Regions from separate parts of the Gottfriedia sp. NPDC058432 genome, predicted to be linked through region 1. Evidence: riboswitches for the same ligand, from Rfam matches in the RefSeq annotation. Region 1 holds a riboswitch; each other region holds the start of a gene.
The links. A riboswitch is a leader RNA that binds a small molecule or an ion and turns the genes downstream of it on or off. The one in region 1 is predicted to bind lysine.
Positions count from the first base shown of each region.

Region 2: another riboswitch for lysine. It lies ahead of lysA (diaminopimelate decarboxylase); the one in region 1 lies ahead of ACFWM3_RS12615 (amino acid permease).
Region 3: another riboswitch for lysine. It lies ahead of ACFWM3_RS01625 (aspartate kinase); the one in region 1 lies ahead of ACFWM3_RS12615 (amino acid permease).

Region 1 is NZ_JBHXLC010000010.1:159,979-163,272, reverse strand. Features, by position in the region: gene ACFWM3_RS12625 (hypothetical protein) at 198-398, shown strand; gene pdxK (pyridoxine/pyridoxal/pyridoxamine kinase) at 700-1,515, opposite strand; lysine riboswitch at 1,717-1,894, shown strand; gene ACFWM3_RS12615 (amino acid permease) at 2,096-3,294, shown strand, end outside.
Region 2 is NZ_JBHXLC010000028.1:27,805-31,098, reverse strand. Features, by position in the region: gene ACFWM3_RS21065 (cation diffusion facilitator family transporter) at 7-945, opposite strand; lysine riboswitch at 1,253-1,426, shown strand; gene lysA (diaminopimelate decarboxylase) at 1,560-2,879, shown strand; gene ACFWM3_RS21055 (C40 family peptidase) at 3,092-3,294, shown strand, end outside.
Region 3 is NZ_JBHXLC010000001.1:309,448-312,741, forward strand. Features, by position in the region: gene uvrC (excinuclease ABC subunit UvrC) at 1-1,335, shown strand, start outside; lysine riboswitch at 1,410-1,585, shown strand; gene ACFWM3_RS01625 (aspartate kinase) at 1,689-2,930, shown strand.

The DNA of each region.
Region 1 (3,294 bases):
CCTTTCTATATATAATAACATGTAGTACATAAAAAAATGTTAAATATTGGTACTTTTTCTTACTGTTCAAAATTATTGAAAAGGTATAAGTATATAGGAAGTAGAGTAGAAATTAATAGAAAAAATTAAACGTTTATGATCTAGTTATTTGCGAATTATTTGAGCTGGTATTAACTATAAGGGAGGTGGGAATTCAGATGGGACAAAACAAACATGCATTACATCTTCACAAGCGTTTGCATACAAAACATAATGAACGAGTTGCTGAGTTTCATAAACAGCACGCGATTCAGATTGAAAATGGTGAAAATGGAAATGGCTTATTAGCTAAATGGGAAAGATATATTTATTTCAAAGGAAGAACTGTAATTAAGGCAATTAAGGGAATCGCTAAGTGAAAATTATGAAGATAGGGGATTGGGAAACCTTTCCCTTTTTCTTATTTTCAAAATAAAAAAGAGGTTATCCTAATAGGATTAAATGAGCTGCAGATGGACTGCAAATAAAACCTGAAAATCGCAATTAAAATTGGCAAAACTGAATAAAAACTTGATAAAAATCTGCTAATTTTCTATAAAAAAGATCAATCATATCAGCTGAGATCCCCACTAGCGTCTGTACATTCCCTTTTTTACAATAAAAAAAGGGCGCCTCATTCATCAGTTAATCTGACTTATGAGACAGCCCCATTATTTGTAATCAGCCTTCACCATGTAATCGATAAGCCATGTGGTTTGTTGGACCAACGTATTGATTAATTGGGAATGAGTGACGAATTGCTTCCGTAATGAATTTCTTTGCAGTGTAGATTGCTTCCCTTGGTTCTGCTCCTTTAGCAAGCTCTGCACAAATCGCTGCAGAGTAAGTACAGCCTGCACCGTGAGTATATGTAGTTTCAATTCTGTCAGATTCTAAGTGCTCTATTTTTTCACCGTCGAATAATACATCTATTGCATTTTCATGCTGAATTTTGCTTCCACCTTTAACTAAAACAAATTTAGCACCTAATTCATGGATTTTGCGTGCTGCTTCTTCCATTTGTTCAACAGTGCAGATTGGAGGCATTTTAGCTAATTGAGCTGCCTCAAATAAATTTGGCGTTACAACTGTTGAAAGTGGTACTAAAATTTCTCTTAATGCATCATTCGTCTCTGGATGAAGAGCTTCGTCATTTCCTTTACAAATCATAACTGGATCTACAACTACTCGATCAATATTATGTTTTTTGATTGTTTTTCCAGCTAACTCAATTATTTCAATTGAACCAAGCATACCTGTTTTCATTGCTTGAATACCAACGCCAACAACGATTGTTTCTAATTGTGCTGCAATTGTATTTATATCAATTGGAAATACTTGATGATGCCAATGATTATGAGGATCCATCGCTACTAATGTTGTAATTGCACTCATGCCATAAACATTACGTTCCTGAAACGTCTTAATATCAGCTTGTAATCCAGCTCCACCACTACTATCAGATCCCGCAAGTGTCAATGCTTTATAAATTGTCATGTGAAAAATTCCTCCTTTGAATTACATAGAATTATTATACAAAAACATATGTGCTACGTACAAGACAAGAGTATTCTGAAGCGAAAATCAAGGGATACATCTCTTAAGTTGAGTCTTTTTTTGTCGAAAAATCTATTGACAAACTAGATTAATAGATTGTATATTGAGTTTATAAAAATTAATTTAATATGATCTTTATCTCGTCTGGATAGAGGCGCAGTTTTGATTAGTCGTTACTTTGAGGTTTATGGTACCTGTGAAAAGTAATAAAAGGTGAAACTGCCGAAGTAATAAATTTACCATTTAAATTTATTATTGGGCCTATTGCTGAATAAGCATAGGACTGTCACAAGATTTCTTGTGGAGGGCTATTGAAGAGATGTTGATGCTGTTTGACACATATAATTTGAGTCTTAAACACGTGAACATTGCTTCACGTGTTTTTTTGTATTTTACCAGATTTTCCATTCTTTACATATTGACGAAAATACTGAGTAAAATACACATCATACAACACTTTTATACCGTCCCATATTCTCGCGTAAAGATAAGATTGCAAGAATCAAGAGGAGGCAATAAGATGGGACTAACAAACCCTAAAAATGATAAAGTAGTATCGAATACTCACGATGGTTCTTTAAAAAGGGGCCTTAAAGCAAGACATTTAACGATGATTTCAATTGGTGGTTCAATTGGGACAGGTTTGTTTTTAGCTAGTGGAACTTCAATTAGTCAAGCTGGTCCTGGTGGAGCTGTTTTAGCTTACGGACTAATTGGTATTATGGTTTATTTCTTAATGACTAGTTTAGGTGAAATGGCGACGTATTTGCCAGTTTCTGGTTCATTTAGTACTTATGGATCTCGCTATGTTGATCCAGCATTTGGTTTTGCTATGGGTTGGAATTATTGGTATAACTGGGCAATCACTTTAGCTTTTGAATTATTAGCTTCAGCAATGCTGATGAAATATTGGTTCCCTCATTCTCCAGCAGTATTATGGAGTGGAATCTTTTTAGTGATTATATTAGGTTTAAATTTACTTTCAGTTAAAGGTTATGGTGAATCAGAGTTTTGGTTTTCATTAATTAAAGTTGTGACTGTAGTTGTCTTTTTAGTTGTTGGTATTGCAATGATTTTTGGCATTTTAAGTGGACATCATGCAGGTTTTAAAAACTTTACTGTTGGAGATGCTCCGTTTCATAATGGATTTTTAGGTGTATTATCAATCTTTATTGTTGCAGGTTTCTCATTCCAAGGTACAGAGTTAATTGGTGTTGCAGCAGGTGAGACAGAAAATCCAGAAAAAAATGTTCCAAAAGCAATTCGTCAAATTTTCTGGCGTATCCTTTTATTTTATGTTTTAGCTATTATCGTAATTGGTTTATTAATTCCATATACAGATCCTGATTTAATGAGAGGCGACGTGGCTGTTAGTCCATTTACTCTAGTGTTTGAAAAATTAGGTGTTGCATTTGCGGCTTCTGTTATGAATGCAGTTATTTTAACTTCAGTTTTATCTGCAGGTAATAGTGGAACTTATGCTTCGACTCGTATGTTATATACTCTAGCAGTCGAAGGAAAAGCTCCTAAATTCTTAACAAAAGTAAATAAAAATGGTGTTCCTACAAATGCTTTATATGTAACACTTGCAGTTGGTTCACTTGCTTGTTTATCTTCATTTTTCGGTGAAGGTCAAGTGTATACTTGGTTATTAAATTTATCAGGATTATCAGGTTTCCTTGCTTGGTTAGGTATTGCGATTTCTCATTACCGTTTCCG
Region 2 (3,294 bases), on a different contig from region 1:
TTCAAATTATCCTTTTAATGAATTTCCTACTCCTTGTAATTCCTGATCTTCTCTAGAAGAAGTATTTAGGAAATCAATTTTTTGTATTCTTTCATTTTCTGGTTCGACATGAATTAATATTTTAGGATCTACTAAAACCTTTTTTATTTCATCTTCTATTTTGTCACATAGTAAATGGGCTTCTTCAATACTCATGTGTGATGGTAATACTAAATGAAAATCTATATGTTCCTCAGCACCCGAACGTCTCGTGCGTAAGTCATGGTATTCGATAAATTGGGATTTAAAAGAATTTAATACATTTTCGATTTGTTTTAACTCATCTGTAGAAAGCCCAGTATCAAGTAGGGGAGTAAACGATTTACGTCCAAGTTCGATTGATTCCTTCATTATATAAATTGCGATTCCAATTCCGATCAATGCATCGAGAAATTCCCAACCAGTAAGACTTACTAAAATTAAACTTACTGCAACTCCGAGTGATGAATAAACGTCTGTTAATAAATGCAAAGCGTTTGATTGCATTGCAACAGAATGAGTTTCATTTCCTACTTTTTGAACGATTTTTCCTACTCTCCAATTGATTAACGCTCCCATTAACATGACGACTACACCGATAATTGGCATTTTTATTGGGGTAGGATGAAGTAACTTTTCAACAGATTCAATGATAATCCAAATACCAGCTACAAATATTAAGATTGTTTCGACTGTACCTGAAATATTTTCAAACTTACCATGACCATAAGGATGCTCCTTATCGGGCGGTCTGTTTGAAATCCTTACAGAGAAAAAGGCAATGACTGAAGCAACTAAGTCCAATAAAGAATGAATTGCTTCCGAGATAATTGCTACGGAACCTGTAAAAATCCCGACTATTAATTTTAATAAAACGATGAATGTGTTACTACATATTGAAAGTACTGCTATTTTGCTTGAACGCAATCTATTCACCCCTGTCCAATTTTTTCTACTTCAGTTAAGAGTGTTGTAATAAGGCAACAAAAAAGAAAAACCACTAACAGTTTGTTAGTGGTTTGTTTTTTTTAGATTTAATTTATATTTATTTAAATGATTTTTCATTTTTGAATCACCTTTTCTCTCGCATAAAACATATTCTATATTATAGATATTATTTTGAAAAGGAAAAGCTGTGTGTATGAAGTGAATATAAATCGACAATATTATTCAGAAATGGTTTGACATCTATTTTTAGACTGTGTTATACATAGACTAATATAAAAAATAACAGTCTATTCGTAGAGGTTGCATTGTATATGAGTATCATTTTAGAGAACTGTGGGTTCTATGACGAAATGAGAAAGGATCCTATGCCGAAGAAATAAATTGCCACACATTTTATTTCTGGGACTACATTTAATAAATGTAGTACTGTCACATGTGTTTGTGAAGAGCTATTGAAGAGATGTGATTGGCTAAGTCCTTTTTAAAAGCGATAGGCACATGAACATATCCTTCATGTGTCTTTTTTAATACACTAATACATTGAAGCTAGCTTCTTAGAATGATCTTACATTTGATTTGAAGGGAGAATACGAATGTATTTACATGGTAATAGTCGAATTAATAATGAAGGACATTTAGAAATCGGAGGTTGTGATACTGTAGATTTAGTAAAAAATTACGGTACACCTCTATACATTTATGACGAAGCATTAATTGAATCAAAATGTAGGGAATTCCATGAAGCTTTAAGAGAAACGGGAATGAAATATCAGGTTGCTTACGCGAGTAAAGCGTTCCTATGTGTTGAACAAGCCCGCTTAATAGAAAAAGAAGGTCTTTGTCTAGACGTTGTTTCTGGTGGAGAGTTATATACAGCTTTGCAAGCAGGTTATCCAGCTGAGAAAATTCACTTTCACGGAAACAACAAAACAATTGAGGAAATTGAAGAAGCTTTAAATGCAAAAATCGGTTGTTTTGTAGTCGATAATTTCTTTGAACTAGAAGTATTACAGGCCTTAGCTGAACAACGTAATGAAGAAGTATCAATATTATTACGTGTTACACCAGGTGTTGAAGCACACACACATGAATATGTAATGACAGGCCAAGAAGACTCTAAATTCGGATTCGATATTATGTCTGGTCAAGCTAATGAAGCAGTGGGAGTTTCATTAAATTCAAATAACCTTAAATTATTAGGAGTACATTCACATATAGGATCTCAAATTTTCGAACCAGACGGATTTGTTCATGCAATCAATGTATTAATGAACTTTTTAAATGGACTTAAAAACGATTTAGGTTTTACAGCTGAAATATTAAACGTAGGTGGAGGCTTTGGTATTCGCTATACTTCAGAAGATGAGCCTTTAGCTGTTGCTATTCATATAGAAAAAATTACTACTATTATTAAACAACAATGTGAAAAGCTAGACTACAAATTACCAGAATTATGGTTAGAACCTGGACGTAGTATTGTAGGTGAAGCTGGAACAACACTTTATACGATTGGTTCAACAAAAACTCTTCCTTCAATTCGTAAATATGTATCTGTTGATGGGGGAATGACTGATAATATTCGTCCTGCACTATACGGATCAAAATACGAAGCGATGCTTGCAAATCGAGCAAATGATGAGAATAAAGAAGTTGTATCGATTGCTGGTAAATGCTGTGAAAGTGGCGATATGCTAATTTGGGATTGTAACTTACCAGTTGTACAAAACAATGATCTATTAGCTGTATCTTGCACGGGTGCTTATGGGTATTCAATGGCTAATAATTATAACCGTATCCGTCGTCCAGCAGTAGTGTTTGTGAAAGATGGTGTTTCAAGAGAAGTAGTTCGTCGCGAAACATATGAAGATTTAGTTAGAAATGACAGAGTTTACATCGAAAACTCTCGTAGATAGATAATTAACGTTTTTGTGTTATTTGTATCAATACTGACACTTCTATATAATATAGAAGTGTTTTATTTCGTTTCCTTTAATAAAAGATGATAATTTATCGACATATAAAGACATATTTATCATTTATATTACAATATTGTAACAATTGCGACTCTCTTCGGGAATCTATGGTATAAATATTTACGTAGATTAGCGAGAGGAGAAACGCTGAAATGTTAAGAAAAAAACTAGCAGTGCTGGCGATGGCAAGTACAATAGTATTATCATTAGCGCCAAATGCTTCAGTATTAGCTGATAGCAAAGTTGAAAAAAAGCAAGCTGAAGTAGATAAGTTCCAATCACAATTTAAAGAATTAAGCAACGAGATAGAGAAAATAGATCAACAAATTAAAACAACTAAGCAAAACATAGAAGC
Region 3 (3,294 bases), on a different contig from region 1:
TTACGAAAATGTACTTCAATACCAGATAAAGTTTGTTTATATTATCATATTGGTCAATGTCTTGCGCCTTGCGTAAAAGAAGTAACTGATGATCAAAATCAAGAGATAGTTACTGAAATTGTCCGTTTTCTAAACGGAGGGGAAGACCAAATACGAAAAGAGTTAGAGGCAAAAATGCTTGCGGCATCTGAACAATTAGATTTCGAGCGCGCGAAAGAGTATCGAGACCAAATTGTATCAATTGAAGCCACTATGGAAAAGCAGAAAATGATGAGTAGTGATTTAGTAGATCGAGATGTATTTGGATATGCGGTTGACAAGGGATGGATGTGTGTTCAAGTATTTTTTGTTCGAAGAGGAAAATTAATTGAGCGAGATGTATCATATTTTCCAATTTACGATGAACCAGAGGAAGAGTTCCTATCATTTATTGGGCAATTTTATGAAAAACCACATAATATAAAACCAAAAGAAATTTTTGTACCAGATAAAGTTGATACAGAAATTTTAAAAGATTTATTAAAAATCCCTGTATTCCAACCAAAAAGAGGCCAAAAAAAGGAACTTGTTGTATTAGCAAATAAAAATGCCAAAATTGGACTCGGAGAGAAATTTAAATTAATCGAGCGAGATGAAGAAAGAACAGTTAAAGCAATCGAAAAACTAGGGGATATTTTAAATATTGAAACTCCGTATCGAATTGAAGCATTTGATAATTCAAATATTCAAGGAACAAATCCTGTTTCAGCTATGGTTGTCTTTATAGACGGTAAACCTTCAAAAAAAGATTACCGCAAATATAAAATCAAAACTGTTGTAGGACCCGACGATTATGATTCAATGCGTGAGGTAGTACGTAGAAGATATTCAAGAGCATTAAAAGAGAATTTACCTTTACCGAACTTGATAATTGTGGATGGTGGGAAAGGACATCTAGCTGCTGTTGAAGATGTACTTCAAAATGAATTAGGTTTATTCATCCCAACAGCTGGACTTGTTAAAGATGAGAAGCACCGTACTTCAGAGTTATTAATAGGACAACCACCTCAAATTGTCCAACTTGGTAGACAAAGCCAAGAATTCTTTTTATTACAAAGAATTCAAGACGAAGTACACAGATTTGCGATTGAATTCTATCGTCAACTCCATAGTAAATCAATGGTTCAATCTGCTTTAGATGGCATAGCTGGTGTTGGTGGTACAAGAAAGAAAGCATTGCTTAAACATTTTGGATCAGTCAAAAAAATAAAAGAAGCTTCAGTCGATGAATTAATGGCAGCTAAAATGCCCAAAAATGTGGCAGAAGAGATTTATCAGCATTTCCATAAAGAGTGACAGAGTTACCAAAAATTTTATCTTGACACTATTTTCAAAATAATTTATATTTTAGTTAAAATTAAATGATTTTCTCTCGTAATAGAGGTGCAAAACTTAAGAGTATGCTGTCATAGACGTGTGGCGTTGTGATGGACAGTTGAAAGGAAGTTTTGCCGAAATAAAATGAATCCACAATTCATTTTGTTGGGACTGCATTTAAGAAATGTAGTACTGTCGCATAATAATTATGCGGGGAGCTATTGAAGAGATGTTGATGATTTGTCTATTTTATTTTGTAAATTAGGCGCGTGAACATTGCTTCACGCGCTTTTTTGTATTCTTTTTTAAGTAAACAGGTGAGGATGAGAAAAATGGGAATTATTGTTCAGAAATTCGGTGGTACTTCAGTAGGCTCAATTGAACGAATTCAGCATGTTGCTGAAACAGTAACCAAATCATATAAAGAAGGAAACCAAGTAGTTACAGTTGTATCTGCGATGGGACATCATACAGACGAACTAGTTAGTTTAGCAGCTCAAATTAGTCCACAAAACAGTAAACGTGAATTAGATATGTTACTTACTACAGGGGAACAAGTTTCGATTTCTTTACTAGCAATGGCAATCCAAGCAAAAGGTTTTAAAGCAATTTCACTAACAGGTTGGCAAGCTGGAATTCAAACTGAACCTGTCCATGGTAATGCGCGTATAGATACAATTCATACAGAAAGAATTCAACAATTACTTGATGAAGGATATATCGTAATTGTTGCTGGTTTCCAAGGTTTAAGTGACAACAATGAAATTACGACATTAGGTCGTGGAGGTTCAGATACAACAGCAGTAGCATTGGCTGCGAGCTTAAATGCAGAACGTTGTGATATTTATACGGACGTATTAGGGGTTTATACTACGGATCCAAGAGTTGAACCAAGTGCATCTAAATTAAGCCATGTCTCTTATGATGAAATGTTAGAGCTTGCAGCTTTAGGAGCAGCAGTTTTACATCCAAGAGCAGTAGAATTCGCAAAAAATTATAATTTAATTATTCAAGTTCGTTCAAGTCAACATGATGAAATCGGTACATTTATTGGGGAGGAAACACAAATGGAACAACAATCAGTCGTAAGAGGAATCGCATTCGAATCTAATGTAACAAGGATGACTTTAAATGGTTTAAATAACCATGTTGATTTATTACCTAAAATTTTTACTTTACTAGCAAGTGAAGGTATTGATGTTGATATTATTATCCAAAGTGTAACATCAGATAACTTAGTAAATCTTTCATTCTCGATCAAATCTGAAAATATGATGGAAGCAATAACGCTTCTAGAATCGAAGAAAGAATTTTTAGGATACCGTTCATTTGATTTTGAAAGTGAACTTGCTAAAGTTTCAATTGTAGGTAGTGGAATGGTTTCGAATCCAGGAGTTGCTGCAAAAATGTTTAAATTTTTAGCTGAAAGTGAAATTCCTGTAAAAATGGTAAGTACTTCTGAAATTAAAGTATCAACAGTGGTACCAAAATCAAAATTACAAGAAGCAGTTCATGCTCTTCATAAAGGATATGAATTAGATCGTATTAATGAAGAAGTAGTAGTAGAAAACTAAATATTTTAATAAACCCTTTTAGGCGTACAAATTCTTATATATAGGCTTTGAAATATTGATTTTATCAATATTCATCACGTTCAGAGTTACTGAGCCGTATAGTATTGAGATGGAGCTTAAAAGGGTTTTTTATTCGTTAAGCGAATAAATTATATAAAGATTCTGTAAATTTAAAATAAGTAAGGCGAACGGCTAAATGGTAATTAAAAGAAGGAGGTATTAATAATGAGGCATAGTTTAATTGCCTACGGATATGGAGAAATTGTGCTACAGTTCGTTCTATTAATACTCGCCATTTTGTTTTTTGTTTGTATATGTTTATTCTTGTTAAATTCTATTATTAAAGGAGTTAAAAGAAACAAGA